Colwellia sp. M166: one gene and its partner. The protein of the gene in region 1 interacts with the protein of each later gene in a pairwise test. Links are inferred from orthologs where the notes say so. Each region holds a gene or a part of one and is shown on either strand. Other genes may lie near its edges.

Region 1 (15,605 bases):
TATTTTCCTAGCTGTTGTTGACGCTGCTGGCATTGATTAAGTACTGATTTTTTACCTGTGACATCAAGTTTTCGCCATGCCATAATCTCATCAATATGGCGAAAACAGCCTAAGCAAATATCAGCCTCATTTAAGCAACAATTACGCACACAAGGACTGGCAATATCATCCTCAACATTGTCTATTGGCTGGTGGTATTTAACGCTCATATCGATTCTGCAAACTCAGTTAATTGCTCTAGGCATAGTGTGAGATGATATAGCTGTGCTTGCAATGGTTCTTTTTGCTGTTCTGACAATAGTTGACCGGGAAGCGTTGCATTGTCAGGTTGCTTGCTTAACATTTGGTTTAGGACCTGCTTAAACCCTAAGCAATTCGTTAATAAAGACTCTGCAGCAATTACCTTTGCTAGTATAGTCAAGGATTTTAAAGACTGTAAAGCTAAGTGATAATTTTGTTGTGCTAAGGCATGATGCAAAGCGAGTGCATTAGCATGAATATCAAGTACATATTCATCTAACATAAAAGCCGCTAACGCTGCAGAACCCTGATTATCAGCATATTGAACTAAATCAAACGCATCATTTGACATGGTTTCTTGTTGCGCTCCCTCAGATGTATGAAGCCGTGGCACAATCTCAGCTATAGCTGGTTTTTTAACAACATAGTTCAGGTTGGAGGGAGCCTGTTCAACGACATTACTATTTTCAATTGCTTTACCTTGTGCTTGTGCTGTAATTAAGCTGTCCTCAGGCAAAGCCATGCTGTTATCGACTTTTAACCAAGGCGATAATTGCTCTGTTAACGTTTCAATGTCTAACACCGACGTTATTTCACCACTATACCAAGCTTTTGGTAGCTGCAAGCGACTAATATCAGTTCTATTGTAATCATCATCTAATAACGAAAAAACACCGCGAGCGCTTATAGAAGACGCTTCTATCGTTAGTTGTGTCGGTAAAAACTCACTTATGACCACGAAGTAACGTCCCGACTGCCACAAGCTATCCAAACGCTCTTGCTGAGATACCAAAGTAATTTCCAGTCCAAGCCATTGCAATATTCTGATCAATGTCTGATGTTTGCTCAGCACAGTTATACCGAGCAAAACCTCTACCTGTGTTGAGACAAATTTAAAAGCTGAAAAACTTTCCGGCCCAAGCAAGACATTCATCTGCTTTGTATTATTTCTCAACTGAGCAACACTAGCTACTAGCTCTTGAGCAAACCAAGGTAAATTACAGTTACTGAATAATCCCCTGCTTTGCAATACATTACAGTCAAAGGGTTGAATAACCAATATTTTGGGTTGTAGCTTCACAGGTAGAGTTGCTAAGTGCTGGGTAACTAAATCATAGTCAGAAGCATAGACTTCCGGCGACAAAATAATGATATCAACACGATGATTGGTTAAATGCTTAATGCTTATTTGTCGTTGAAATAAGGACAGGTCTTGCATCGTTTCAATAACAGCTTTGCTATTGATAAATTGCTGACAAATTCTTGCACGGTTATTTTTATCTGTTGCAATAACTAAAATCGCGCATTTAGTCAGCTTCACCGAGACATCATGGTCATTTTGCTCAAGCTCTTCAATAATTGCTAAAGGTAATTGAAAAGAAAATTTCCCTGCTAATTCTAGCTGCTGACTGACTTTATCGCTGACATTAAAAACTAGCTGCAAGTCACGTAGATAAACTTGGCTGCTGATATCAACATCAATGCTTTTTTCATCGTCATTGGCTAATTGCTCAATAACTTGAAATAACGGCTTGGTATGCGATGTATTATTAACTTGAAAGCTCACTTGTACTATTTGCTGAGCGCTATTAACATCAATAACCTGAACATCTACCACAAGCTCAACACCACGCTGCTCAGTCAGCATACACTGGCATGTCGTATCAATCATAGCTTGAAATAGTTCACTTTCAAGCGTGACTAAACTCGTAACATTATCAGCAATATTTAAATAAATAACATTATTATTGGCCCGTTGTCGTAAACTAGCGCTGAACAAAGCCGTATGCATCTCATTGCTAAAGTTCACCGTTGAGAGGGTCAAGACAAAGTCATCTCGACGTAATTGGGCGCTAATTTTTTGTTGCTCACTCCAACAGAGTAATTGCAGTAATTGTTGATAGGCGTACTGCTCATCACCACTTACTAACGACAACATTTGCCTGTACTGCATAGCGGCACTTATCTGCTCGATAATATGTTGAAAGCTTGCCATAGTTGCCAGCTTGTCTGCCTGATTTTGCTGCTGAAGTTGTCGTCGCAATTGACTATTTTCATCTTTAATGAGTCGATAGGTTTCGGCATTAGATAAACTACCGCACCATGTGCCATCAATATATTCAATAGTTAGCTCGACAGCCTTTCCTTGTTTGCTCATTAAGGATGCTTTTTCAACACTGTGATGATCTTTAGCTCGTCGAGCAATTGACAGAATAACGCGAACCTCGGCTCGGCTGAAACAATGACGCCAATGTTGAGTGGTGAAGTCCACAGCTAAGAGTTTGCATAGTTGCTGTTGTTTTTTCTTTGACTCTATCGGCAGCTGAAAAAAAATATAGCCACTATGTTGAGACATAGCACCGACATATTTTTGATATTGTTGCCGTTGCTCTTGAAAATCAGTTTCACTGTGTTCAGGACGAAAAAGCTGCTTAATATAAGTTATAATTTCTGTAACTTCATGGCTGGGTATTGGCGTCAGTACTTCACCTTTCAGGACTAATGTTTTTACTGCAGCAATACTTTGCGCACCACTATGCTTTATTTTTTTTCGTATACTGAATAAGGCCATGATAAAAAAAACGACAAGCAGACAAAAGACAGCAATCACAATCCAAATAGTGTCCTTAGCCTGCAAACCTATATTAGCTTGTGATGACCAAACACTCAGTTGTCGCTCAAGCAATGAAGATTTAAGTGCTGGAATAATGAGTGTTTTATCAAGTAACGGCATCAGTTCAGCTTTTTGTTGAACTAATTCAGCTTGTAAAGTGTTTACCCTACGAAGCTGCCCCCGCCATTTAGCAAAAATACTCTGTTCACTAAACAACAAGGCATATAACACGGAAGATTGTTCGAATAGCGAGTTTTCTTGCTGATTTTTATCGACAATATTTGCTTCATTCGCCAACCATTGTTTTATTTCATGATTGGTTTCTTGCTGTATGTAATCAAAATTAATCAAGTCATATTGAAGATCAAGTTGATTAAACATCAGTAAAGCATTAATGAGAGCTTGCCGGAACTGACGATTAGTATCTAAGTTACTCACCAAATCACTTAGTGCCTTCGCGCGTATGGCAGTGACTCGATCCGTCAAGTTATCTTGCGTTATTTGTCGGTACAATTCTTGTTGCTGCTGGCTCTGCCTCACAATTACGGCCGATAAACTGTCAGCAACTAGTGTTAATTGTATGATTGCATTGTCTTTAAGTTGATTATTTCGTCGCTCACTATCGGCTATGCTTCGTACATTTTCAGCTTGCATTTGCAGACGCTGCGTTAACCGTACAATTAATCGTCGATTATTGCGACTTAAGACAGAGATATTTTTTAACTTATCATTAAGTATTTGGTAATGCTCACTAAGTTTTGTCGCATACTTACTATCAATCAACTCATTAAGTAGACGCTCATGCCCAATCAACAACAACTGCCGCTGATTATACTTTTCAATCGTCGGTAATTGCTGGTACTTAACAACAGCTAAGTCTTGCTCGTATTGAAAGTAAAGTGCGCCCCCTACAAAACAAAGTAAGAAGAAGCTCAAGCCCAATAACAAAAAGCGGCCTGAAAGCTGACGGTATAACGGCAGTGTTGAATCCATGAATGAGGTAAAATCCTAACAAGTCAAAGTAGTTTATTTAGCCAAATAACAATAAGGTAAGTATTTTAAATACTCGCCAGTTATTTGAATATATAACAGTCTATGGATTTCACTTCAATTAGCAACGATTAATCAGTAGGCCTAGCCATTTACTCATTGCTCTCATCATTAAAGCCAAAGTGGATATCAACATCTGCACATTCAAAGTTAATCCGAGCAATACTTTTCAAAAGCTCGGCAGCTATGAATGGATGACAAAAGACGCTGACAGGCCCTTAAATAACATTATTGAGTAAATAGCTTAATCCAGGTTATTTAGCTTTTTTTGTTACCCAAGCCCAGCTCATGATGCACACTATCGGCTGTTGACCTGACTCATCAGTGATGGTTACGACAATGTCCATATTGCCTTTTTCTTGTTTCAGCTCGAAAATTTGTGATTCAGAAATACTCGCAATAGCGGTTAAATCACCTTGCATTCGACGCTGGTAGTGAATGGTCATTGACTTTAATAAAGGCAGAGCAGTATCAGGTAGGTTCAGGCCAAAAACGATACCCGTTGCTGACTCCGCTAATAGTGCAGCGGCAATTGCATGTACGCCACCAATATGATTTTGTACTTTTTTATGGTTTTTCATCAGCAATTTAACTTGCTGCGGTTTTATATCAACAATAATAACTTTGGACGTGCGAGCATATTTGACCTGAGAACAGAATAATTGTGTAAATAAAAACGAATGACTAAATTTCGGTAGTTTCTTAATAGTATTAATGGCCCGACTAAAGCGATTACCCATAAAAGTCCTTAAGAGAAAATAATGCGGTAGACCTAGAGTGCAATACACTGGTCAGACCTACTAGGAATTTATAAAAAAAAGATACAATGCATCTTTTTATTACATTACTGCAAACTAAGATTAAAGCTTAAAAAAGTGTTGCTGATAAACCTTGAGTTCCGCAATAGATTCACGAATATCATCTAAGGCTAAATGCGCGCCCGTTTTAACCACTTTATCAAGCACTTCTGGCTGCCATCGCCGCGCCAGCTCCTTTATGGTGCTGACATCAAGATTACGGTAATGAAAATAGTCTTCAAATTCTGGCATGTACTTATTAAGAAAACGCCGGTCTTGCCCTATACTGTTACCGCACATGGGTGACTTACCTTTTGTAACATAAGGGGTTAAAAAAGCTAAAGTTTCAGTGCTCGCTTGTGTTAATGTCGTGACGCTCTCGCGACATCTTTGTGTTAAACCAGAGCGACCATGATGCTCAATGCACCACTGGCTCATATTTTCTAGCACATCGTCACTTTGATGAATGGCAAAAACAGGTCCTTCTGCCAATATATTAAGCTGACTATCGGTGACTATAGTAGCGATCTCTAAGATAACATCTGTGCTGGGTTCAAGGCCGGTCATTTCCAAATCTAACCAAATTAAATTGCTATCATTAGCGCTCATTGTTTTTCCTATCTCAATTAGTCTTCATCATGCTAACCTCTTGAAGCAAACAAATCTTGTCAGCTGTTGTCAGTAAGGCGCGATTACACATGCATTTAAATCATGCTTAAGTATATAATACGTGAGAATGTAGCACGATTGAATTTATTTGTAATTTGCTCAGGTAAGTTATCATAGTAATATAGAGTCGAAATAAAATGAGAATAATTTGTGGCTAAAGCCAAAAAACTAACCAAAGGTCAAGCACGGCAGATCAAAGCTAACCAAAGTAAAAAGTTACGCAAATCTACTGAAAAAGTGCAATGGCAAGATGATGAACTTGCTGCCGCCGAAAATGGTGTTGTCATCAGTCGTTTTGGCCAACATGCTGATGTCGAAAGTAGTGATGGTGAAATTTTCCGGTGTAATTTACGTCGCAGTATTAGCTCTTTAGTCTGTGGAGATAAGGTACTTTGGCGCAAAGGCAAAGAAACCCAACATAGTATTTCTGGCGTAATCGAAGCCGTGCACGAGCGAGATTCAGTACTGAGTCGTCCCGATGTTTATGACGGCGTTAAACCCATTGCCGCTAATATTAGCCAAATCCTCATTGTTTCATCAGTATTACCAGCCTTTAATGCTGATATCATCGATCGCTATTTAGTTGCCGCTGAACAAACCGGTATCACGCCAGTTATTTTATTGAATAAAGTCGACTTACTCGATGATAGCAATCGTGATGAAATCGAAAAACAACTGAATATTTATCGTAATATCGGTTATCAGGTTACTTATGTTAGTAACGAAACAGCTGAAGGCATTAGCGAATTAAAATTACAGCTCAGCCAACATACCAGTATATTTGTCGGTCAATCTGGTGTCGGGAAATCAACACTTACTAACACCTTAATGCCTGAATTAGGGGTGGTGACTAAAATAGTTTCAGAAAACTCAGGGCTTGGGCAACACACAACAACCGTGGCTCGATTATACCACTTTGAACAAGGTGGCGATCTTATCGATTCACCTGGTATCCGCGAATTTGGTCTGTGGCACTTATCACCAGAGCAAGTCAGTAGTGGCTTTATCGAATTTGATGAGTATTTAGGCACTTGCAAATTCCGAGATTGCAAACATCAAAGTGATCCTGGCTGTGCCTTAGTCGCAGCAAAAAATGCCGGTAAAATTCACCCCGAACGCTTAGCCAGCTTCCAAAAGATATTAGCCAGTTTAGGTGATAACACCTTAACGTCACGCTTTAATGATTAAACTGTAAAAACGAAAAAATTAAGGAAAAATAGTGTTAATTAATAAATTAAAAATCGCTTTGCAATACCTGATGCCAAAACACGGAATTTCAAGACTTGTAGGTAAGTTTGCTGCCGCCGAAGCAGGCTGGCTCACGACTAAAGCTATCAGTTATTTCATTAAAGCTTATGATATTAATATGGCTGAAGCTAAGCTAAAAAATGCTACTGACTTTAAAACTTTCAATGATTTTTTTACTCGCGAACTTGAAGATGGTGCCCGCACTATTCTTCAGGATGACAGCACCATTTGTTATCCTGTCGATGGCGCTATTAGTCAGCAAGGTCCTATTGAACAAGGGCAGCTTATTCAAGCAAAAGGCTTTAATTACAGCCTGGTAACCTTACTTGGTGGTGATAAAAACACTGCCGCACCATTTCAAGACGGTGAATTTTCATGTATTTATTTAGCCCCGAAAGATTATCACCGTATTCATATGCCAGTCACGGGTACTTTACGTGAAATGATTTATGTCCCTGGCGATTTATTTTCAGTTAACCCCTTAACCGCCAATAATGTACCGAACTTATTTTCCCGTAATGAACGGGTAGTCGCTATTTTTGACACTGAGCAAGGTGCTATGGCAATGGTACTAGTCGGTGCTACTATTGTCGCGAGTATTGAAACGGTTTGGGCTGGCACAGTAACCCCCCCCGCTGGCAAAGATGTCTTTCGTTGGCAGTACCCTACAACTGGCGCGAGTGCTATAACCTTAGAAAAAGGTGCCGAAATGGGTCGATTCAAGTTAGGTTCAACGGTTGTCACCACCTTTGCACCTAATATGGTGAGGTTTAATCAACAAGCAGGACCTGAAACCGTCACTCGTCTTGGCGAACATTATGCCGATTTATTAAATCCCATGACAAGTAATTAAGTCGTGCTCGATGACTGTCATTCTTAGCCATCTAGGCAATAGAAAATGCTAGTAATTGCCCATAGAGGTGCTAGCGGTGAGTTTGCTGAAAACTCACTTTTAGCATTTCAACAAGCAATATTACAAGGCTGTGATGGTATCGAGTTTGATGTGCAATTTCATCAAGCCAGCGGTGAATTTATTCTCCTGCATGATAGTTACCTGTACAACGGTGCCGCGAAAGTTCACTTTAATCAATTGCCACTGGCTGAACTTATCAGTGCTAGATATAATATCTGTACGCTAAATCAAGCTTTAAAGTGTATCAACACTCAGTGTTTGATAAATATGGAATTGAAATCTGTCGCGCAAGGCACTCAGCTTGCTAATGAAATGCAAATGCTTATAGCATTACTGCGAAACGCAGAGCTGAATAATGAAATCACTTACTCACAAATCATTATTTCTTCTTTTAATCATCATGCTCTTACCTATGCCGTTGAGCATCTACCCAAAATCACTACAGCAGCATTAATTGCCTGCTGCCCAATTGATTATGCTAAGTTTTGTATCAAGCTAAAAGTTAAACTGTTAAACCTTACTATTGACTGTCTCAATACTGAAATCGTTAATGACGCTCACCGTCGTGGCCTGAAAGTTTGGGTTTATACGGTAGATAACCCTGAGCAAATCAAACAGTGTTTACAATACCAAGTGGATGGTATTTTCAGTAACTTTCCACACCGTTCACGCCAAGTTATCTCATCAGTTAACGAATATCAGCAAAACCCTGAATAACTATAACTTTTAATTTTTTTTGCTAATTAACCTCAGATCGGGTTAAGCCCTAACCATAGCATTCTTCTCTACGTCACTAATATTAAGGGTTGGCTTATTTTCTTTAAGGCAATAAGCCACTAAACCTGCCAGTAAATTCAACATAAAACTATTAGGGCTACGATGACGCGAATGCTCTATTTGAGATATATTCTTCAATTGATCATTTATCGTTTCAATAATAAACCGTCTAGATAACATTGCTCTATCCCATAACGACATAGCTTTGGCTTTCATATTACGGCGCACGGTTGTTATCAAATCAACTCCTTTTTCCTTCAAACCAACTGTTAATTTTTTTGCTTATATAGCCTTTATCTGCATATAACTTCCCTTTTAAGTTTTTAGCTAAGGCTAATACGGGCTTTGTGTCGTGAACATTGCCAGTAGTTAATTTAGCCTCAACTATTTCACCTCTAAAGTTAGTGACTAAATGTAGTTTGAACCCATAAAACCAACCCATTGTTCCTTTGCCCCGTTCGGCTATACCGTCAAATGTTTTATGTCTAGGAATTCTTAAGTTATGGCATACTTTTATGCTTGTAGAGTCAATAAACTCAATACCTGTAGACTCACCTTTAAGTATTGAAAAGTAGCTAGAAAGTGGAACGACCGCTTTAGGCATCACTTCTAAAAATCGAGTGTAGCTCAATAAGCTAGGGAAATGTGAACGATAAAACTTAGCAATATAACCTTTATAATAATTTTTAAAGTCGCGATGATTTGATGTATGAAAAGCAATTAATATAGTGATTATCTCACTCATAGCCATACGGCATGGACGATTTCGCTTGATACTTCCATCAGCAATTAATTGTTTCTCCCATTGTGGGATAAATACGCGACAAAAATCATCGACATCACAGAATATTTCAACTAGTTTATTCATGCCCGTTCCTTATTATCTTTCTGTTTTTTCTTGGTCGAAAGATCGGATCGTGGAACGGGCACTTAGTTCAATTTAATTAATTCTTATCCCGAGCTGAGGTTAATTAATCAAAACAATTTTGCAATTACTATTGCTCATTTATTCATCTCAAGCTAGGATGGTCGGAATAATATACGAGCATATTCGTATGATAATTCTGAAAATATTCGCCTTAAGGAATCTCAATGTCACGAGATAAATCAGATATTAAACCAACGGAAGCAGAGCTAACGTTACTTAATATCCTTTGGAAAATGGGACCTGCCACGGTTCGACAAATTCATGAAACAGTTAGCCAAACTCAAAAGACGGGCTATACTACAGTACTGAAAATATTACAAATAATGCACGAAAAAGCCTTGGTTATTCGTGATGAAAGTAATCGAGCACATGTTTATGCTCCGGCGAATAGTGAGAGGGTCACACAATCGTCTTTATTGAAAGATTTAGTCTTAAAAGCATTTGGCGGTTCAACCTCAAAGTTGGTGATGCGTGCTTTAGATAACTCGACAAGTAAAGAAGAAATTGAGGATATTAGACAGTTACTCAATGAGCTAGAGCAACAATCATAATCAATTAAAACTCAAAGGTAATTCAAACTATCCATGATGCAGGAAAGCTTAATAAATAGTCCATTATTAGCTGGTTTAGCCATCACTCTTATCCATTTTTTATGGCAAGGAGTTTTGGTTGCATTAGTATTAAAAATATTACTGTCATTAATCTCCTATAAAAAGTCTCAATTACGCTACGCGCTAAGCTCTATGGCGATGCTAGCCAATTTAATTTTACCTGCCGTCACATTTTTTATTATTTACGATATTGAATACCGGCAAGTAGCCAACTTTGTACATGCATTGCCACTGGTAGATCAAAGTCTTTACCTAGAGCAGATACAAGCAAATGTTTGGTATATTGAATGGCTGGAATATTTACCAGTACTTGCCATGCTTTGGCTTGCTATTGTTTTCACACTTGCGCTTAAGTTAACCATCGAGCTATACAATGTGAACAAACTACCAACTCAAGGTTGCACGACCGTTGATTTAGCGCTGCAAGTTCGTTTTGAGGGCTTAATCAATAAAGTTGGGCTATCAAGAAAAGTAGTCTTATTAGTCTCTAGCAAAACCAATGTGCCAATGGCTATAGGTTGGCTAAAACCGATAGTACTTATTCCTTTTAGTATGCTTTCGGGATTATCACCACAACAACTAGATATGCTATTACTGCATGAACTAGCCCATATTCGACGCCATGACTATCTGGTTAACTTTCTACAAACTCTGGTTGAAATTCTTTTATTTTTTCATCCTGCCGTGAGTTGGGTTTCCAAACAAATGCGCAATGAAAGAGAATACTGTAGCGATGATATTGCCGTGCAGCATAGTGGTAGTCCACTTGCCTATGCACATACCTTGGCTGACACCGCATCGTTATGCCAAAAACACCGTCACCACACCATTCCTAATATGGCTATGGCGGCCTCTGGTGGTGATTTAAAACAACGTGTTATGAGATTATTAGATCAACAACATTGTACAAAAAGCACCGATTCCGGCAAATGGTTAGCATCTTGCACTGTATTGCTCGCTATTGTTTTTCTATTTTCTAAATACTCATTGACTTTGCCGATCATTGATTTGCAATCGGGCAGTATTTCAATTCAAAATTCACCTAAAACACTCAGAGAAAGTTTAATAACTTATGCGCCTTTAACTTTTCAACCGGCCCAATCTAATACCTCTCTTGCAAGCCAACTATTAGCTATTGAGGATTCAAATAACCGTCAAGAATCTATAGCAAACAGCCGTGATGTTTCACTTCAGCAGGCAATAAAAAAAGATAACGCTTTTACAGTAAAAGCACCTTTAGATAAATCTAAGCCGACTAATGAGCACAAAACCACAGCTTATTATAATGAACTGCCGATTGTTCGAGCCAATACAGACACTAAAAAGAATACCAACCAGCACCATGCAGAGTTAACGAGTCAAACACACACCAGTGATAACCTTAATAGCAATAGCCGACGAACAAAGTCAATGTCCGAAATTGCATTCGAACGAACAGATTCAAAAAATACGACAATAAAAGCAAATCCCTACGCGCAGCAACTTGCTTCATTGTTAACCGAACCTAAGGTGTCTCAATATGATAAAATAGCTGCGTTAAACAAAACTCATGATGGCATCGACCAACAGTCATCAGTGAACCAGATAAACAAGAACGGACCTAATCAAGCCATGCTAGCTGATAAAGCCAGCAAGGTATTAAAACTCAACCCGACAAATATTGCCGCTAAGTTAATCAGCTCTGTTGAACCTAAATATCCTTCTTCTGCGAAAAGAAAAGGCATAGAATTAGAAATTATGGTCAAGTTCAACATCGATAAAAACGGTTTAGTAAAAGATCTGCAGTTTGAAAGTAAAAGCAGAAGTAAAGCAAGTTACTTCCGTAACACCATCCGTAACGCCATGGAAGAATGGCGCTTTCTACCGGCCAAAAAAAATGGCCAAGTGGTAGAAAGCAAAATGTCTAAAATATTCTCATTTAGCCTATTAAGCTAAACTCAGGCTTATCAACCTCGCCCTTTATGCTGTTGTATTTTTGTGAACTTCTTTTGTTGTTCAGGCGTTAATACTTGCATAATTTCGTGATGAGTCTTAGCCTTTTGCATAGCCATCTCTTGAAAACTCGGTTGGTATTCTGCATAGATAGCTGCAAAGCTGTTTTCATCGAAATCACTTGCTAGCATCAATGATTCAACTTGCTTTTTAAAGCCAGCAAGCGGATCTTTTTGCTCTTGGCGCTTAGTTTTCATATTAGCGAAAATAGCTTTAAGCTTAATTTCCTGCTCTGAACTTAAAGCTAGTTTTTTAACTAAGCGATGAAAGTGCTTTTTCATTTTGTTATGATGCTTACCGTGTCCTTCACCCTTTTGGTGCTGGGCACTCGGATTATTTTCTTCATTTTTGTGACCAATAGCGTTCACATTAAGGCTAGTCATTGTCAGTGCGATAACAGCCATCGCAACATACGGTTTGATTGTTGAATATAGTCTTTGCATTTTCATAAATTGTACTCCTCAATTAATTCAACACCAGTATAAATTGCACAACGAAAAGAAACGCAAACCAACGTAAATGTTATGTAAAGATCTTAAAAAGTCGTAAATATATACGCTATTATGGCAATAGATTATTAGCGGTTAACGAGAGCAACAATGAAAAAGCATAAACTTTTATTAATAGATGATGATAAAGAGCTCGCTGATTTACTATCTGATTACCTTGCGACAGAAGGTTTCGAATTAATTTGTTGCCATGATGGTATAACAGGCTTAGAAAAAGCATTTGATGATAATATTTCATTAATTTTATTAGATGTTATGATGCCCGGATTAACCGGTTTCGAAGTATTAAAAGCCCTCGGCGGTAATCATAAAACCCCTATTTTGATGCTGACCGCTAAAGGTGATAATGCCGATCGTATATTAGGATTAGAGCTAGGCGCTGATGATTACTTACCCAAACCGTTTCAACACCGTGAATTATTAGCACGAATAAATGCTATTTTACGCCGAATCAACATTGTGCAAAATAGTAAAGTAGCAAGCTCATCATTGAAAGTTAACGGCGTAATGCTTAATCATGCAACACGACAGGTTAGTTGTCATGATCAACAGATAGAGCTTACCGGTACTGAATACCAGATCATTGAATATTTAATGTCAAAGCCTGGCAGTATTGTCAGTAAAGATGAAATATCAGAGCAAGTACTCAAACGAAAGCTAAGCGCTTTTGATCGCAGTATCGATATGCATGTCAGTAATATTAGACGAAAACTGTTACCTTTTAGCCCAAATGACAAGCTTAAAACGATCCGGGGTGCCGGTTATATTTTCTTGGCAGGAGAGCTAGCGTAATGCTAAAACTTAGAGAGAAATTTTCTTCTATTGGTGCGAAATTATTTATCTGCTTTTGGTTAATTGTCATATTAACCATTGGCATCACTAGACTGGTTTCCGAACAATTTAGAACCAAAAGTTTTATTGCCCCTAGTCACCATTCCGATATAGCGAGAATTAAGCGACTTGACCTCTTAATTAAACGCAGTCCACCAAAAACGCCGCAGGCAACATTGAGTATTTTATCAAGAAAAGCAGATCGCGAATTACTGTTAAAAAATATGCAAACTAATCAAATACACTCATCAAAAAAATGGCAAATTGAAAACTTAAAAAATTTTTTGAGTGAAAACAATTTGGAAAGCCTCACGACGGTAAAGTTTGAATTTTATCGAATGACCGGCCCCTTAGCCTTTGATATTGCAGGTACACCTTATCAATTATTTCTTGCAAGCCGTGATCGAAAGCCTCCCTTTGGCGGTTTAATACAACATATTCCGACTTGGATACGTTTGGCTATTCCTATCATCATCAGTTCGATTTTACTTTGGTTACTCACTCGTTCGTTCACAAAACCACTGATAGCAATGCAAAAAACCGCCACCCGCTTTGGCGATGGCGAATTCAGTGCTCGCGTACCTTTAATTGCACAGCGCAATGATGAAATTGGTACTTGTGCAGCCAGCTTTAACTTAATGGCGGAAAAATTGGAACAAAATATTGGTTCTCATCAAAGACTTATGGCTGATGTTTCGCACGAACTTAGATCACCAATGACTAGATTACAAATTGCCCTAGGCTTGGCGCAACAAAAAGACATAGAGCAAGCGACGCTTCATAAGCATCTACAACGTTGTGAACTAGAAGTGGCTAGGCTCGATGAAATGATTGGCAATGTTTTATCTTTATCGCGTTTAGAGAACACCATAAGCCAAATGGAGTTAATGTCTGTCGACCTTAAGCAACTCTTAATACTTTGCATCGAAGATGCGCAATATATCGCCAATGAAAAATCTATTACCATTAACTTTCACAGTGAAAGCACGGCTTTAATCCAAGCAGATCCGACACTTTTATCCAGTGCCTTTAATAATATTTTGATTAATGCGGTAAAATATAGTCATGGCAACGATGAACTTAACGTCTACTTGAATAAAACAAATACTAATTTTATCATTGAAATTGTCGATACTGGCACTGGAGTTCCTGTCGATGATTTGCCTAAATTGTTTGAACCATTTTACCGAGTAGCGCAGGCACGCGATCGAGCCACCGGTGGTACAGGTTTAGGTTTAGCAATAGCCAAACAAGCTGTTATTGCCCATAATGGCATTATCAGTGCAAGCAACAATACAAATAATGGCCTCACTGTGACCATTAAACTACCGATAGAGAGTAGTAAAACACGACTTTAAGTATTGGCTAGTAAGTAACGGCTAGTTTTATTTTCTATTTATTGCCTTATAAGGATTAGCTCATTGACTAGCGCAGCAAACTTAGTAAGTAAGCGTGCACTCACTGCAGAAAAAATTGCCGCCATCAAAAAGTTTTGGCAATCTATCCACCAAGCCTCATTCACTACCGTTGATCAGGTTGATATTGCTTATGCCACTAATTTTACACGCCCTGATAAGCCTTACCTTGCGATTGTTCCCGGTCGTTCAGAAAGCTACTTAAAATATCAAGAATTAGCTTTTGATTTAGATGCTTTAGGCTATGACTGTGTGATTATTGATCATCGTGGCCAAGGGCTTTCTATGCGCTTAACAGCTAATCGTTTACAAGGCTATGTCGAGAGTTTTGATCATTACGCGCGCGACTTACATCAATTACTCAGTCAAGTTTTACCCGTAACGTATCCACAACATCAGCAAAACTCTTTTATGCTGGCACACTCAATGGGCGGTGCTATTGCGTTAAGATATCTTCAGATTTATCCTAACAATATCAAAGCATTAAGTTTAAGTTCTCCGATGATCGCTATCGCAAGTAATGGTCTGCCAACTTGGTTAGCTAAATTTTTAGTCACAACAGGCACGATAATAAATAATTGCCTGTCCAATACTCCGTGGTATTTTCTCGGACAAAGCGATAGCAATCTAAGTTCATTTGATGAAAACCGTTTAATGCACTCACAACCGCGTTTTCAACGTTTTCGTGATTTGTATCATCAACGCCCAGAGCTAAAGCTTGGAGGGGTGACATTTCATTGGTTGCAACAGGCAATGAAAAACACAGATAAACTATTCATTGACTTGAAAAAATTATCATTGCCAATACAGCTGATGCAAGCAGAGAAAGAGTGCATTATTGCTAATAATGCCCAGAATAATTTTTGCCTACAACTCAATAAACTTAAGCCAAGTTATTACCCTGAAGTTAAGCCGATAGTGGTATCTGGCGCCTATCACGAACTATTTTTTGAGATCGATCAATACCGTGATATTGCAATAAATAATGCTATAGCTTGGTTTGCTCAGCAT
Region 2 (15,604 bases), 310 kb from region 1 along the record:
ATGGCTCACCATAACGAGCAAGTTTAGTATCACCAATGCCACTGACATTGAGCATTTGTCGTGATGTTAAAGGTTTTATCCGTGCCAGCTCGGCTAAAGTCGCATCATTAAAAACAATAAAGGGTGCGATATCTTCAAGTTTGGCAATCTCTTTACGTAATGATCTTAACTTAGAGAATAAGGCTCGGTCATAAACTTTCTCACGTTTATTGCGTTGCCAGTAACTGGCCTTTTGTAAGCGAGGAGCCGCAAGCATCAACGGTTGAAGGCCTTTCAAAATACTACCAGCCGCTTGCGTTAAGCATAAGTTTGACTGAGCAGCGATATCTTGCTGTAAATAGCCTAAATGTATTAATTGCCGCACGATTGAAAACCAATAACCCGGCGTTTTATCTTTTCCGATACCAAAGGTTGAAACTTTATCATGGTTGAGTTGGATAATTTTGTCATTCAGCTCCGCGCGTAAAACAGCAACCACATGCTCTATATCGCCATTACCTTCAATACGATAGACACAAGAAAGCACTTTTTGCGCCGCTTGTGTGGCATCAAACTGGCTAGGTGGATCTAAGCAAATATCACAGTTACCGCAACTTTGCTCGGTAAATTCGGCAAAATAATTCAGCACAACTCGGCGTCGACAAGTTTGCGCCTCCACAAAACCTCGTAACGCCTGAAAGCGTTGTAATTCAACATTGACCCGTTGTTCATTTTCACCGTCAGCAATACGCTTATTGATACGTTCAACATCTTTTTCATCATAAAGAAAAAGTGCTTCTGCAGGTAAACCATCGCGGCCCGCTCGCCCTATCTCTTGATAGTACGACTCCAAGGTTCTAGGGGGCTCATAATGAATCACAAAGCGCACATTAGACTTATTAATCCCAAGCCCAAACGCTACGGTCGCAACAACAATTTGTATATCATCTTTCGCAAATTTATCTTGAATAATATTACGGATTTCTGCTTCTAAGCCGGCATGATAAGCGGAACAATTAATACCCGCTTCAGCTAAGCGCTTAGCTAATTTTTCAACCTGCCAACGACTATTACAATAGATAATGCCACACTCATCTTTACGCTTTTTGATATAGCCAATGGTTTGCTGTTCACCTTGATATTTATCGGCTAAGGTAAAGCGAATATTGGGCCGATCAAAGCTATCAAGATGAATGTAGGGGTCATGCAAGGCCAATTGTTGTAACATATCTCGACGTGTGGTGACATCAGCCGTTGCTGTTAGTGCCATCACCGGCACATGCGGGAAGTTTTGTTTTAACAGATGTAATTGGGTATACGCAGGTCTAAAATCATGTCCCCATTGCGATATACAATGTGCTTCATCAATGGCAAAAAGACTGACATCAAGGTGTGATAAACCTTGCAAAAAGTAATAGTTTTTTAATCGCTCAGGAGCAACATACAGTAATTTTATTTCACCTTGACCTAAGCGCCTAAAAATATCATTAATGGTATCGGCATCGAGTGAAGAGTTAACATAAGCGGCTGAAATTCCTTGCCTTACTAAGCCATCTACCTGATCTTTCATCAAGGCAATTAATGGCGAAACAACAATAGTAACCCCCGTCATCAAGGTAGCAGGCAACTGGTAGCACATTGATTTTCCGCCACCTGTAGGCATTAAGACTAAGCTATCTCGTCCCTGAAGTGCATAATTAATAATTTCTTCTTGCCCAGGACGAAACGTTTGATAACCAAAATGATGTTTAAGGGCTTCAGTTAATGTCGTAGGGGAAGTGGCTTGCAAGAGAGAATCTTCAGTAGATGAAATCAGCCGACATTTTAGCGCAGTAAGACCTTAGTGCGGAGATTTATTTTCAATATAACGGCAATTATTGTTATTCTTTTATCTCACTCGACCTAACAGGAAAGTTTATGACACATGAAGAATCGTTTCAGCAGCTAGCTCAATATTGGAGCCAAGCAATGCCTTTTAATCGATTATTGGGGCTAGAAGTGACAAAATTTGATAGCGAAGAATCTGCCGTCAGTATTGTTTGGCACGACAAGCTTATTGGTAACCCTGAACAAAGAATTCTCCATGGCGGTGTCACTGCATCAGCGCTAGATCTTGTTGGCGGCGTGGTAGCCGCAGCAAATATGCTATCTCAGCTACCTGAATTAACACCAGAAATAATTGCGCGAAGCCTAAGTCGCTTAAGTACCATTGATTTACGTACTGATTTTTTAAGACCGGGGCGTGGTGAAAACTTTATGGCAACGGCCAAAATCATTCGCAGTGGTAGTAAGGTTGCTGTTGCCCGCATGGAAATGCATAACGAAAAAGGCGATCATATTGCTTTTGGTACTGGCACTTACATGGTGGGGTAAAATTAACCCAAATATTTCTAACATCTCAATGGGTTGTTGAAATGATTAGTGCTATTATTAACGCTCTTATCCAATCTTAGCTATCAAACTTATTCCATGCCAACACCTGAAAAAGCAGCCTTACGCGCTGGTATTATTAGTGCTATATGCGCCTATACCATGTGGGGCATTGCCCCGTTATATTTTAAGCTCATAGATCATATTAATGCCGATGAAATCCTTGTGCACCGTGTTGTATGGTCAACGGTATTACTAACCTTTGTTGTGCTGCTTACCAAAAGATCGCGTTACTTTATTGATACTATTACACAACCTAAAATAGTGTTACGGCTGACTATTTCAGCAACATTTTTAGCCGTAAATTGGTTTATGTTTATTTGGGCAGTTAACAATGACCACTTGTTAGATGCTAGCTTAGGCTATTATATTAATCCGCTTTTTAGTGTTGCATTAGGGGTGATATTTTTAGGTGAACGCTTACGACCTTGGCAGCTCTTTGCCGTAGGGTTAGCGTTTGTTGGCGTTATTATTCAGCTCTTTATGATGGGCTCACTGCCGATAATATCTTTAGCATTAGCAGCCACTTTCGGTATTTATGGCTTATTACGTAAACAACTGCCTTTAGACTCTTTTGTCGGCTTACTGATAGAATCACTGATGATGCTACCAATAGCACTGATTTATTGGTTAGTATTTTTAAAAACCAGCACCGCTAATATGTTTGACAATGAACTATCATTAAACATGCTATTGATCTGTGCCGGCATTGTTACCACAGCGCCCTTACTCTGCTTTTCTGCTGCAACAAAACGTATGACGCTATCCGCTTTGGGCTTCTTTCAATATATTGGCCCTAGCATCATGTTTATTCTGGCGACATTTTATTATCAAGAACCGTTATATTTTGCTAAAATGATCACGTTTGCCTGCATTTGGACTGCATTAGCAATATTTAGCTTTGACTCAATAAAAGCCAGAAAACGAGCGGCAAAAAATTATCACCAGACAGCAAAAGTAGAATAAAAAACAGTTTTTTCTCATTTGTAACCTAAGAACTTTAAGAGCTATACGTGACAGCTTATCGATATTTTTAAAGTCTTAGGGACTGTTAACAGTAAAATAGATGACACTTGCCGTAAGCTGAAATTATATATTCGAGTAAGTAGTTGCTCAATTATTCGTATTGGAAAAAGTATAAGCAATGCTGACGGGCAAAATTCATTCTCACCAGTGGTAACAAGGCCCCAACATCTGCCAAACAAACCACCTGATTTAATTAAGTAACTCAACAAGCAGTTTTGACATTAAAACCCTTAGTTATTAATTACTTGCTTACAGTGTTTCCAAGTTAGCATAGGCAACCACGAGCCACTTGCAGCCTACATCAGCAAAATTAACTTGAATACGACTTTGTGGACCACTACCTTCATAGTTCAATACCACGCCATCGCCAAACTTTTTATGTCGAACATTTTGGCCTAATTTAAAGCCTGAGTTACCAAAACTCTCTAAAGTGATTGTTGATGAGAATCGACCTTTAGTTTTTGGCCTACTTACTTGGCTTTGTAAGCGAACTTCCTCGATGCACTCTTCAGGTAACTCCCGTAAAAATCGGCTAGCTTTATGGTTTTTCTCTTGACCATACAAGCGACGACTTTCTGCATGACATAAATATAATTTTTGCATGGCACGTGTCATACCGACGTAGCACAAGCGACGCTCTTCTTCTAAGCGACTAATATCTTCAACTGACTGCTGCGAAGGAAACATACCTTCTTCCAAACCAGCAATAAAGACTAATGGAAACTCTAAACCTTTCGCTGAATGCATAGTCATTAATTGCACAGCTGATTCATGTTCGTCAGCTTGTGATTCACCTGACTCTAATGCAGCGTGAGTCAAAAACGCGGTCAATGGACTTTGTTCTTCTTCAAGTTCAGGATCGACTTCAAAGGTCTGACAAGCGGTAACTAGCTCATTTAAGTTCTCTATTCTCGCTTCTGCACGTTCACCTTTTTCGGCTTGGTACATTGCTTTTAAACCTGAGTGTTGAATAACATAGTTTGCTTGTTGATCAAGGTTCAGGCTATTTGAATCATCTTCTAACTGGTCAATGACATTAATGAATTGTTGAATAACTTTAGCGCTACGGCCTTTAAGTTGTTCATTTTTCATCATCTGCTGACAGGCTTGCCACAAAGTGCATTCTAAGCTTCTCGCTGCATCGCGTACTAAGCTCAATGTTTGATTACCAATGCCACGTGTTGGTGTGTTAATCACACGTTCAAAGGCAGCGTCGTCGTCACGATTGTTTAATAAACGTAAGTAAGCAAGGGCATCTTTGATTTCTTGACGCTCAAAAAATCGTAAACCGCCATAAATTTTATAAGGCAGTTTTGCTTGAATTAATGCTTCTTCCATCAGTCGTGACTGAGCATTACTACGATATAAAATAGCGACATTATCCAATGAGCCGTCTTTTTTTCGCCATTCGGTGATACGTCCAGCAATAAAACGCGCTTCGTCAATCTCATTAAATGCGGTATAGATGGAGATTTTCTCTCCGGCATCACCGTCAGTCCACAAGTCTTTACCAAGGCGGTTGCTATTGTTGCCAATTAATTGGTTGGCGGCATTAAGAATATTAGCGGTTGAACGATAGTTTTGCTCAAGCTTAATGGTTTGTGCGCCATCAAAGTCCTGTAAAAAGCGTTGAATATTCTCAATTTTTGCACCACGCCAGCCATAGATAGATTGGTCATCATCACCAACAATCATCACGTTGCCACTTTTCTTGCCGAGCAAGTTTAACCACGCATACTGAATAGCATTGGTATCTTGAAACTCATCAACTAAAACATGGGCAAAACGCTGTTGATAGTGTTGCAATAATTCAGGATTATTAAGCCAAAGCTCATGAGCCCTTAGTAATAATTCAGCAAAATCGACTAATCCAGCACGATCACAGGTGTCTTGATAAACTCGATAAACTTTAACAAAAGTTTCTTCTGTGACATCAAATTGGGTATCAATATGCTGTGGTCGTAAACCTTCATCTTTTTTGCCATTGATATACCAAAGAAACTGCTTGGCTGGCCAGCGCTTTTCATCAAGCTCTAACGAGCGCACAATACGCTTAACCATACGAAGTTGATCGTCGGAATCAAGTACTTGGAAGCTTTGTGGTAATTTCGCTTCTTGAAAGTGCATGCGCAATAAGCGATGTGCTAAACCATGGAAAGTTCCTACCCACATGCCGTGCACATTACCATCAACGGTTTGCTCAACACGGGCGCGCATCTCAGCCGCTGCTTTATTGGTAAAAGTAACCGCTAAAATACTATGAGGTGATGCATGCTCAACTTTCATTAACCAAGCAATACGTTGTACTAAAACTCGCGTTTTACCACTACCTGCACCAGCAAGCACTAACATATTTTGTAAAGGCGCTGCCACAACATCTCGCTGCTTGTCGTTCAACGAATCAAGTAATTCAGAAACATCCATAGAAAGGTAAAATCAATAACAAAAATATAGCGCTATAATAGCAAGTTAAGCGCTATTTTGATAATGCAATTGGAAAAGCATTCAATAAACACTTTTACATTCTGACCAAGAGAAAAGCACTAAAGGTTTAAAAGACAATGGCCTATGAAACTATTTTTGTTAATTGCTCGACATTATCAAGTGCAATAGTAGGTAAAACCTTTAATGCTTTACCTACTTGATACGGATTTAACCAAGCCGTTTGGCAACCGGCATTGATCGCACCAAACACATCATTTTTCCCACAATCGCCAACATGTAGTAGCTGCTCAGGAGCTAGATGTAACGCCAGACAGGCTTTATCAAACATATCGCGGTCAGGTTTTAATTTATTTTCAATTGAGGCATGGAAGTGATGAGTAAAATACTGAGCAATACCTATTTTATCGGTATCAACATTACCATTGGTAATCGCAACTAACGGCATTTTAGTTTTAAGATAACCAAGAAAATCATGGGTATGCTGCGGCAGAGTAAAGTTACTACGTTGTTCAACAAAGTAATCTAGCGCATTATCCGCAAACATTGCCGCCTCAGCATCAGTCAAGCCAAGCGACAATGCACCTAAAAAGTAGCTTTTTTGTCGCAGTAGACCAACATCATGCTTTAATTCTGGTGCAAGCAGTAGCGCTTGCTGTCGAAAGGGCCACCAAAAACGAAAATCAAAAGCAGATGATTGAGCATTAAAAATATCTTTAAAATAACGAACCATTTTTGTATCGGTCGCCAACATGATCGGTTGATTACTGTAGAGCGTATCGTCTAAATCAAAACTAATAGCATGAAAAGGCTGTAGGCGCCGATAAAATCTCACAATAAAATGACCTAATAAAGCTGTTGGTAAAGTAGTTTTGCTACCAGTTTTTTAAATTGCCCTAATAGTAAGGTATCCATACGCGGATCAAAATGCTCAGCATCTTGGCTACTAATGGCTAAAAATCCAAGATCTTCTTCTAGGTGAGTTAATCGCACTAACACCACCGAACCGCTCGTCGGCTGAGAAAAAATCAATTCTTGTTCACTTTGTTGTAAACGACCGAAATAGTATTGCTCTTTACTTAATCTATTTTCAATGATTTCACGACAGTCGTTAATGATCAAAGAGCTGTGCTGAACGTCTGTTGGCTTGACTAACCATAGCTTCAATGAGTCTAATGACAACAACTGCGTAGTTGCTTGATGCAAACAATCCAATAACTCAGTCGCAGCAGTACAGTCTAATAAACGTAAATAGAGATCACTATACAATGCAAATAGTTGTTCATTCTGATTAGCAATCACCATTAATTGCGTAATTTCTTCTTCTAAATTATGAATTTTTTGTCGTTGTTGTGATAATTGCCGCTCGACTAAAGAGATCGTGCCACGCTGATGGTCTGGCAGCCTTAAACTGCTAACAAGTTCAGCTTGACGGTTAAAAAATTCAGGGTGCTGTTGCAGGTAACTAACGATTAATTCATCGGTTAGTTTTATATCGTCAGTCGACATAAGATTTTGATCATTTGATTGCATAGCTTTACTTTTATCTTGCTTTATAGGTTTATTTGACCGTCGAAAACATGTACGGCGGGGCCCGTCATTTTTACTGAATTGCCGGGGCCCTTCCAAAAGATTTTCAATTGACCACCAGGTAAATCAACTAACACTTGTCGATTGAGTTTTTTTTGCATTTGACCAACAACAACGGCGGCGCAAGCCCCGCTACCACAAGCCAAGGTTTCAGCAGCACCACGCTCATAGACACGTAGTTTAATATATTCAGGTGAAACCACTTCCATAAAACTAATATTGGCTTGTTGCGGAAAACGTTCATGCAGAGACAATGCTGCGCCCAACTTTGCTACCGGTGCCTTTTTTACATCATCAACCGTCAAAACACAGTGAGGGTTACCCATGGACACAACGCCACAAAGTACCGTCTCATCTTCACTACGCAAAATATAAGTACCTTCTTCTTTTTGCGCATTAAAAGGAATTTTACTCGGCTCAAATAGCGGTACCGGCATGTTGACAGAAACGTTGCCATCTCGTTCAATAAATAGCGTCATTTTACCTGATTGCGTTGACACCTTAATTTTATGTTTATTGGTTAAACTTTTTAAGCGGACAAACTTTGCAAAACAGCGCGCACCATTACCGCATTGCCCAACTTCACTGCCATCAGCATTAAAAATGCGATAATGAAAGTCCAAGTCAGGGTCATATGGCGGTTCAACAACCAGCACTTGATCGAAGCCAACTCCAAAATTTCGGTCAGCCAATTGCTTAATTTGTTCATTCGACAAATAAACATTTTGGGTCACATTGTCGAGCACGAGAAAATCGTTACCTAAACCGTGCATTTTAGAAAAATTTACTAACATCTATGCCTAATCTCACACTACAAAGGTAATAAGCTTTCGCCTTGCCATAATTGGCTTAACGCTTCACGTTGTCTTATCAAGTAACTTTCGCTTCCGTCCACCATCACCTCAGCGGCACGTGGTCGGCTATTATAATTAGAACTCATGGTAAAGCCATAAGCACCAGCACTGCGTATTGCAAGTAGGTCGCCAGAACGTATCGCCAATGTGCGGTCTTTACCAAGAAAATCTCCGGTTTCACATATTGGGCCAACCACATCGTATTGTGCACTAGCCACATCATCACGTTGTTCAACCGGAATAATAGCTTGCCATGCTTGATACAGCGCCGGCCTGATCAAATCGTTCATTGCCGCATCAACGATAGCAAAATTGCGTTCTTCACTGGTTTTTAGGTATTCAACTTCGGTCACCAAAATACCGGCATTCGCCATTACCGCTCTACCAGGCTCATAAATAAGTGTCAGCGCTCGACCGACTAATTTTTCAGCAATAGCTTTGGCATATTCATTCGGGTGCGGCGGCTTTTCATCATCATAACAAACGCCTAAACCACCACCGACATCAATATGTGAAAGCACAATACCTTGCTCAGCTAATTGGTCAACTAGCTTTAATACCCGATCAAGGGCATCTAAAAACGGCAATACTTCGGTTAGCTGTGAACCAATATGACAATCAACACCTTGAATATTAATATGCGATAAGGTCGTCGCATGTTGATATAACTCTGGAGCTTGCTCAATGCCAATGCCAAATTTATTTTCTTTTAAGCCGGTCGAAATATAAGGGTGTGTACCCGCGTCAACATCAGGATTAACCCGAAGAGAAATTGGCGCAATTTTATCAAGCTTTTCAGCGACAGCTTGAATACGCTCTAACTCTGCTGGTGATTCAACATTGAAACAATAAATACCCAGATTAAGCGCAAAAGCAATTTCATCTGAGGTTTTACCCACCCCAGAAAATACCACTTTTTTCGGATCGCCACCGGCCTCAATGACCCGCATCAACTCACCTTTGGAGACAATATCAAAGCCAGAGCCTAGGCGCGCCATCACATTAAGCACTGCAATATTACTGTTAGCTTTTACTGCATAACAAACAAGATGCGGACGCTCGCCTGCCGCTTGGTCAAAAGCATGCCAGTGGCGCTCAATAGTCGCACGAGAATAAATATAGAGTGGTGTACCGTATTGCTTTGCTAATTCAGCGACCTGACATTGCTCGGCGTATAATGAATGCTGTTTACGATTGAAGAAGTCCAATGCCGTTGCCCCTACTGTTCTAAACTGGTTTTATCCATACTTTTATCAGTTTCTTCACTTGTTTTTGCTAAGTTCTCTTGCTGTTGCTCAGGAGTTTGGTATAAAGGACCTTTAATGCCACAGCCTGTTATGGTTGCCAAACTAAGCAAACTGATGAAAATAATTACAATTTGTTTATGCATAATTGATTTATTCGATTTTTTTCCCATGATAGACGTTTTATAATCCCATGACCAATAATTACCAAGCAAAGATGAAAGAATCATAAAGCTCAGGTAAAAAGGAACGATTAATGAATGATAGTCAATACAATTTAGCTGCTGATGATATCTTACTTGCAGTAGAAGAAGCCATCGAAGATTGCGGCTGCGATATCGATTACGAAGGTGTTGGCGGCTTATTAACCCTAACATTTAAGAATAACAGTAAGATCATCATTAACAAGCAAGCACCCTTACACGAAATTTGGGTAGCAACGAAATTTAACGGTCATCACTTTCATTTTGAAAATGAACAGTGGGTTGATAAGCGCGGCGGCGGAGAACTGTGGCAGTTTTTATCTGATGCCGCCAGCAAACAAGCAGAAGAAAGCATTGTCCTCTCTGCGCAATAAACATTAAATAAGGTAATTGAAATGACGCAACAAACCGTACGTATTGCAACGCGAAAAAGCGCACTGGCACTGTGGCAAGCAGAGTATGTAAAAGCACAACTTGAACACTTTCACCCGGGCATCAATGTTGAACTTGTGCCGATGACCACCAAAGGCGATATCATTCTCGATACACCGCTAGCCAAAGTTGGCGGCAAAGGTTTGTTTGTCAAAGAGCTTGAAGTGGCGATGCTAGAAAATCGTGCCGATATTGCCGTGCATTCAATGAAAGATGTACCAGTAGAGTTTCCTGAAGGCTTAGGTTTAGAAATTATTTGTCCACGTGAAGACCCTCGTGATGCTTTTGTTTCTAATACCATCAATAGTTTAGCTGAGTTACCGCAAGGTGCTGTTGTTGGAACTTCAAGTTTACGTCGTCAATGCCAAATTAAAGCCATGCGTCCAGATTTAGATATTCGCGATTTGCGTGGTAACGTCAATACCCGTCTTAAAAAGTTAGATAATGGCGAGTATGACGCCATCATACTGGCTTCAGCAGGCCTGATTCGTTTAGAAATGCCTGAGCGTATTCGCGAGTATATTGCTGCAGAAGTCATGCTACCGGCAAATGGCCAAGGTGCGGTTGGTATTGAATGTCGTACTGATGATGCGACAATTAAAGCGCTATTAGCGCCTCTTGGCTGTGAAGAAACGCGTATTCGGGTTATCGCCGAACGGGCAATGAATCGTGCACTTGAAGGTGGCTGTCAGGTTCCTATTGGTAGCTATGCTGTACTTAACGGTCAAGAACTTCATTTGCGAGGTTTAGTCGGCGCTGTTGATGGTAGTGAAATACTCACCGGTGAAGTTCGCGGCAAGTTTGATGATGCGGAGCAGTTAGGCAACCAATTAGCAGAGGATTTATTAGCTAAAGGTGCCGATAAAATTCTCCGTCAGGTATACCAACAAGCTTAAATAAATCAGCTGCGTTCTAAAAATAGAACGCAGCCACGATTTTATCGGCAATAACAGACCAACCTAAGCTACTGCCAAACATTTTGCATAAAAATAATACCTGCGCGATACAGTACCATGGCGAATATTGCGAAAATTATCGATACTTTTAATGAAATAGCCAACTGCATTCATCAAAACATGGTATCAACGCCAGATAAATTGTATCTTAAGCATTCGGGCTTATTGATGTTTTAGTTTATAGCACTGTTGGATTTGAAAAATAGGCCCTAGTAACGCTTTATTGAAAATCATAGTAAACTTAATACAATATTCGCACGCTTACTGGCAAGCTAAATGTTTATGATTTTTGCAAGTTAACGTATGACGAACGCAAACAATAAATATAAGCGAATATATTCAATATCCCTGACACCAACATGTGAGATAGGATCAGTTCATGAGCGATAAAAAAGACCCAGAGCAAACTAAGCCTGAGAATAAAACATCAGCTATCAGCAGCAATACAAATCAGCAAACTGATATATCAACTTCAATTGATATTAGCTCAACGCTTTTAGAGCCATCGAATGAAGAATCAGCAAAAAATGATCATGCTTCAGGGAAAAGCTCTGACACTTCAAAAAACACAAGCCAAACCACATCATCAATAGATAAAAATCAAGATAAGAGCACAGCAACAGTGAAAAATTCTGCTTCGACAACATCAACCACAGCGAACACTAAAGCAACTAAAAAAAGTAATTCACCTAAGCATAAAGTTTCAAAACTCGCGATTTTAGCAATCATTATTGCCTTATTAGCTATCGCTGCCAGTGCCGGACATTACTACTGGAATGAATTGCAAAAAGCGCAATTTAGTCAACAACTCAGTACCGAACTACAAAAACAATTACAGTTAAGCCAAGGGCAAGTTACACAGCAGTTAGCACAAAAATTGACGCAGCAGCAGCAAGCACATAATGCCCAACTTAAAGATCTAAAAACTAGTATCGAACGAAGTACTGCAAATAGTATTATCGAACTGCAAAAACAACAGCAGCAACAAATGGCAAGTTTACGTCAGAAGCAACCAAGTGACTGGCTGTTAGAAGAAGCTGAGTACCTCATCCGAGTAGCAGCAAGAAGTCTGTGGTTAGAAAAAAACACCAGCACTGCCATTAGTTTACTTAATGATGCTGATTTACGTATACAAGAACTTAACGATCCGCAATTTTTAGTACTACGCCAGACCATTCAACAAGACATTGCTAAGTTACAATTATTGCCCGCACTAAAAACCGATGAAGTTATTTTAAAGTTAATGGCACTTGACCAACAAATCAAGCAGTTACCACTAGCCATGGTCAATGTTCCTGACAATAGTGACACAGAGAGTAGTCTTGAATTAACCGAAAATGTCAGTGACTGGCAAGCTAACCTAACTAAAACATGGCGTAAATTTATTGCTGATTTCATCACCGTTAACCGCAGAGCGGGTAATGTTGAACCTTTAATGTCACCACAGTTTCAACAAAACTTAAGAGAAAACTTGAGTCTCAAACTACAAACCGCTACTTGGGCAGCTAGTCAAGCGAATAGTGATATCTATCGTCAATCGCTTGATGACATACAAAGCTGGCTTAATGACTATTTTGATATGTCACACCAAACAAATCAAAACTTTTTCAAAGTACTCGATGGCTTAAAAAATGAAACTATCAACGTAGCGTATCCAAATGATCTCGCCGCATTAAAAGCGCTACGCCAGATATTATCTGACAAAAAGGCACCAGTGATTGAGCCAACAAAAATTGAGCAGCAAGAGGGCGTATAATGAAACGATTATTAGTAGTAGTACTGTTATTTCTTACTGCCGTTGCTCTTAGTCCGGTATTGATTGGAGAAAAAGGTTATATCTTGATTGCTATGGGCGATTTAACCATAGAGTCAACCGTAGTAACAGCAAGTATAATGTTGATACTCAGCTTTGTCGCTTTGCTTATGGTGTTGAAGTTTTTCCGTGGCGGGCTAAATTTTAGTTTTGCAGCTTGGAACAAAATCGCCTTTGCCAGCCGTCGCAAAGCCGTCAGAGATCTCAACAAAGGTATTGCAGCCTATGTGTTAGGTGACTACAAACAAGCGGAACATTTACTTGCTAAGTCAGCTGAAGCCTCCTCTTTTGAACATATTGCTTACCTTATTGCCGCCGATGCCGCACAAAAGCAAGCATTAAGGCCAAATACTGACCATTATTTAGCTTTACTTGAGCAAAAATCTAACACCCTAAAAACCGCAGGATTAGAAGCAGTATTAATTAAAATAAAATTACTGATCGGTCAGCAAAATTATGCTCAAGCACGAAAGGTTATTGATGAACACCATAAACATATTGGTCATGATGCACGACTGTTATCATTAGAAGTAGCATTAAGCTTAATTGAACAGCGCTTTGATTATGTTATTAAACAGCTTAATGCGGCTAAAAAACAAAAAAGTATCACGAATGAAACCATTACCTTATGGCAACAACAAGCATTTTACGGCGCTTTTAATGACCGAATTAAGCAACAAGATAATGAGGCGTTAATGGCGTTCTGGCAACAGTTGCCCAAAAAAGACAAACAATCAGAAACAATCGTGCTTGCTTATTGTCAGGTTTTAGCTGAAAACCAAATACACCAACCTTTAGCTAAATTATTACTACCAATAATAAAAAAAGGCACTAATACCTCCTTACTATCAGCAATAAGAACCTTACCTATTGCTCAGCCAGATAGTTTGATGGCCGCCGCACAAAAGCATTTACATAACGAGCCACACAATGCTCTTTGGCTATCGTTAGTTGCTCATTTTGCCACAACGTCACAACAATGGTCACTGGCTGAAAAAGCTTTTAATAGCTTAGTGAACCTTGAAGAAAAACAATACGATAAAATAGATTTACTGGCTTTTTCTCAAGTACTTGAACAACAAGGTCAGCTAGATAAAGCCAATCAAGTACTGAGAAAAATTCACGCATAAAACTTATACGTTCTAAAAACAATAAGCACAAAGCCCTATTTAATAGCGATTAGATAATAATATTTAAGCCGCTATTAAATAGGACTCTTGTCCTTTATGTTTTTGCTTTCGTTGAAAAGATCCCTTACCTTTCTTAGCGTTAATTATTTGCTGTTTAAATAATTTTGACCTTACTACTGCCGCTAAAAAATTATCTTTAATAACACCTCGACCTAATTCACAAGCACCTTGCTTTTGCTGGTGTTTTTTTACTTTACTTTTGCTCATTTTACACACCTTTCAGTTGGTTTATGTTATACCAATGATGACAAATTTATTGCTTCATCACAAAAACGCGCAGAGTATATACTAATAAAAAAATTATGCACAAATATTAAATTTATCTCATTCGACACTATTGAACTAACGAATTTTAATCGCAAAATTTATGACAACTACTGATCAAACAATCAGAATTAAAGCCATTGCCCGTCATCATGGTTTATTCATTACCTTAACAGGTATTATCGCTTTAGTTATTGTCGCTTGGCTGTGTAGCTATTATTGGCAATTAGCACGCTTCCCTTTACTTTTTATGGTGCTCGCTTGCTTAGTGACTATTTTTATCGGTTTACTCAAACTAGCAGAGCCTGCCTATAGTTTGATAATGACGCCTGAAAGCTTAACTTTCCATCATCGTCACGGTCGTTGGCAGTTTCACTGGCAGCAAATTCGTAATATACACTCAGTCACTAATACTGTTGGTATAACACGTGATGAACTCAATTACGTCGGTATCAAACTAGTATCGATAGATGCAATAGCGAAGCATGTGTCCTTACGATTAGCAAACCGCATGATCCACGAGCAAAAGCCGCTTATTCACTACTGCATTAAACATCAGTTGCTAACTTTTGAACAAGGGATATTAAATTTTGAACCCTACGTATTAGCTGATGGCGAAGTGATAAAAGGACCATTAGCCGCTTTTCTCCATCATAGTGACATGTTAAATCATGCGCTCGGTGCACACATATTTATCTCAGCGAATAATTTAAATGCTTCAATTGATGAGTTTGTTGCCCTAGCCAATCGCTACTTAACACAAGCAAAGACCGCTAAGATTAATACCCCATAAATGCATAAAAAAAGCGCAACAATAATATGCTCCGCTCCTGTTTAACTATGATGATTTTTTCGTTTAAATAAAAGCAAATGCATCCGCATACATATGCTCAACTAGAGCCCCTTGCTCAACGAAGTCTTGTCGAACAGCCGCAACCATTTCAAATCGGCCGGCTAAGTAGATATCATAATCAGCTAAATTATTGAGATCACTCATTACTACTTTATGCACCATACCAACACGTCCTTGCCAAGTGTCATCTGGTGTTTCAATCACCGGGATAAACTTAGCGTTAGCCAATTGATTAATCATCTCTTTGGTTTCGTTTAGCTCATAACAAGCACTTGGGTCGCGTAACCCCCAATAAACAATAACCTCTCGTTGAGAGTGCTGCGCAGCC

What was found.
Region 2: the proteins of FGD67_RS09475 (region 1) and lysA interact in binary tests that used the Escherichia coli proteins (3 or more experiments, as listed by UniProt). The link is inferred for Colwellia sp. M166 from one-to-one orthologs.

Annotation. Positions count from the first base shown.
Region 1 is NZ_CP040755.1:2,075,942-2,091,546, forward strand. The notes cover bases 11,408-14,289. They hold FGD67_RS09475 (response regulator transcription factor), read left to right. Parts: upstream 11,408-12,438; coding sequence 12,439-13,140; downstream 13,141-14,289. Other genes in these bases: FGD67_RS09465 (M56 family metallopeptidase), read left to right, coding at 11,408-11,782; FGD67_RS09470 (Spy/CpxP family protein refolding chaperone), read right to left, coding at 11,794-12,288; FGD67_RS09480 (ATP-binding protein), read left to right, coding at 13,140-14,289. In the rest of the region: FGD67_RS09420 (DUF1289 domain-containing protein), read right to left, coding at 1-209; FGD67_RS09425 (hypothetical protein), read right to left, coding at 206-3,847; FGD67_RS09430 (DUF4442 domain-containing protein), read right to left, coding at 4,159-4,644; orn (oligoribonuclease), read right to left, coding at 4,765-5,310; small ribosomal subunit biogenesis GTPase RsgA, read left to right, coding at 5,521-6,558; asd (archaetidylserine decarboxylase), read left to right, coding at 6,590-7,471; FGD67_RS09450 (glycerophosphodiester phosphodiesterase), read left to right, coding at 7,517-8,248; FGD67_RS09460 (BlaI/MecI/CopY family transcriptional regulator), read left to right, coding at 9,401-9,787; more of FGD67_RS09465, read left to right, coding at 9,821-11,407; more of FGD67_RS09480, read left to right, coding at 14,290-14,537; FGD67_RS09485 (alpha/beta fold hydrolase), read left to right, coding at 14,601-15,605. UniProt on the Escherichia coli protein: Response regulator member of the two-component regulatory system CpxA/CpxR which responds to envelope stress response by activating expression of downstream genes including cpxP, degP, dsbA and ppiA.
Region 2 is NZ_CP040755.1:2,387,386-2,402,989, forward strand. Bases 7,405-10,285 are described here. They hold lysA (diaminopimelate decarboxylase), read right to left. Parts: upstream 9,530-10,285; coding sequence 8,279-9,529; downstream 7,405-8,278. Other genes in these bases: FGD67_RS10865 (DUF484 family protein), read right to left, coding at 7,405-7,410; dapF (diaminopimelate epimerase), read right to left, coding at 7,431-8,261; FGD67_RS10880 (lipoprotein), read right to left, coding at 9,541-9,711; cyaY (iron donor protein CyaY), read left to right, coding at 9,822-10,142; hemC (hydroxymethylbilane synthase), read left to right, coding at 10,164-10,285. Also shown: DNA helicase RecQ, read right to left, coding at 1-1,768; FGD67_RS10845 (thioesterase family protein), read left to right, coding at 1,897-2,352; EamA family transporter RarD, read left to right, coding at 2,449-3,375; uvrD (DNA helicase II), read right to left, coding at 3,685-5,859; FGD67_RS10860 (HAD-IA family hydrolase), read right to left, coding at 6,002-6,712; more of FGD67_RS10865, read right to left, coding at 6,724-7,404; more of hemC, read left to right, coding at 10,286-11,096; FGD67_RS10895 (uroporphyrinogen-III C-methyltransferase), read left to right, coding at 11,536-12,912; FGD67_RS10900 (heme biosynthesis HemY N-terminal domain-containing protein), read left to right, coding at 12,912-14,099; FGD67_RS10905 (ribosome alternative rescue factor ArfA), read right to left, coding at 14,163-14,366; FGD67_RS10910 (DUF2982 domain-containing protein), read left to right, coding at 14,527-15,216; fre (NAD(P)H-flavin reductase), read right to left, coding at 15,280-15,604. UniProt on the Escherichia coli protein: Specifically catalyzes the decarboxylation of meso-diaminopimelate (meso-DAP) to L-lysine. Is not active against the DD- or LL-isomers of diaminopimelate.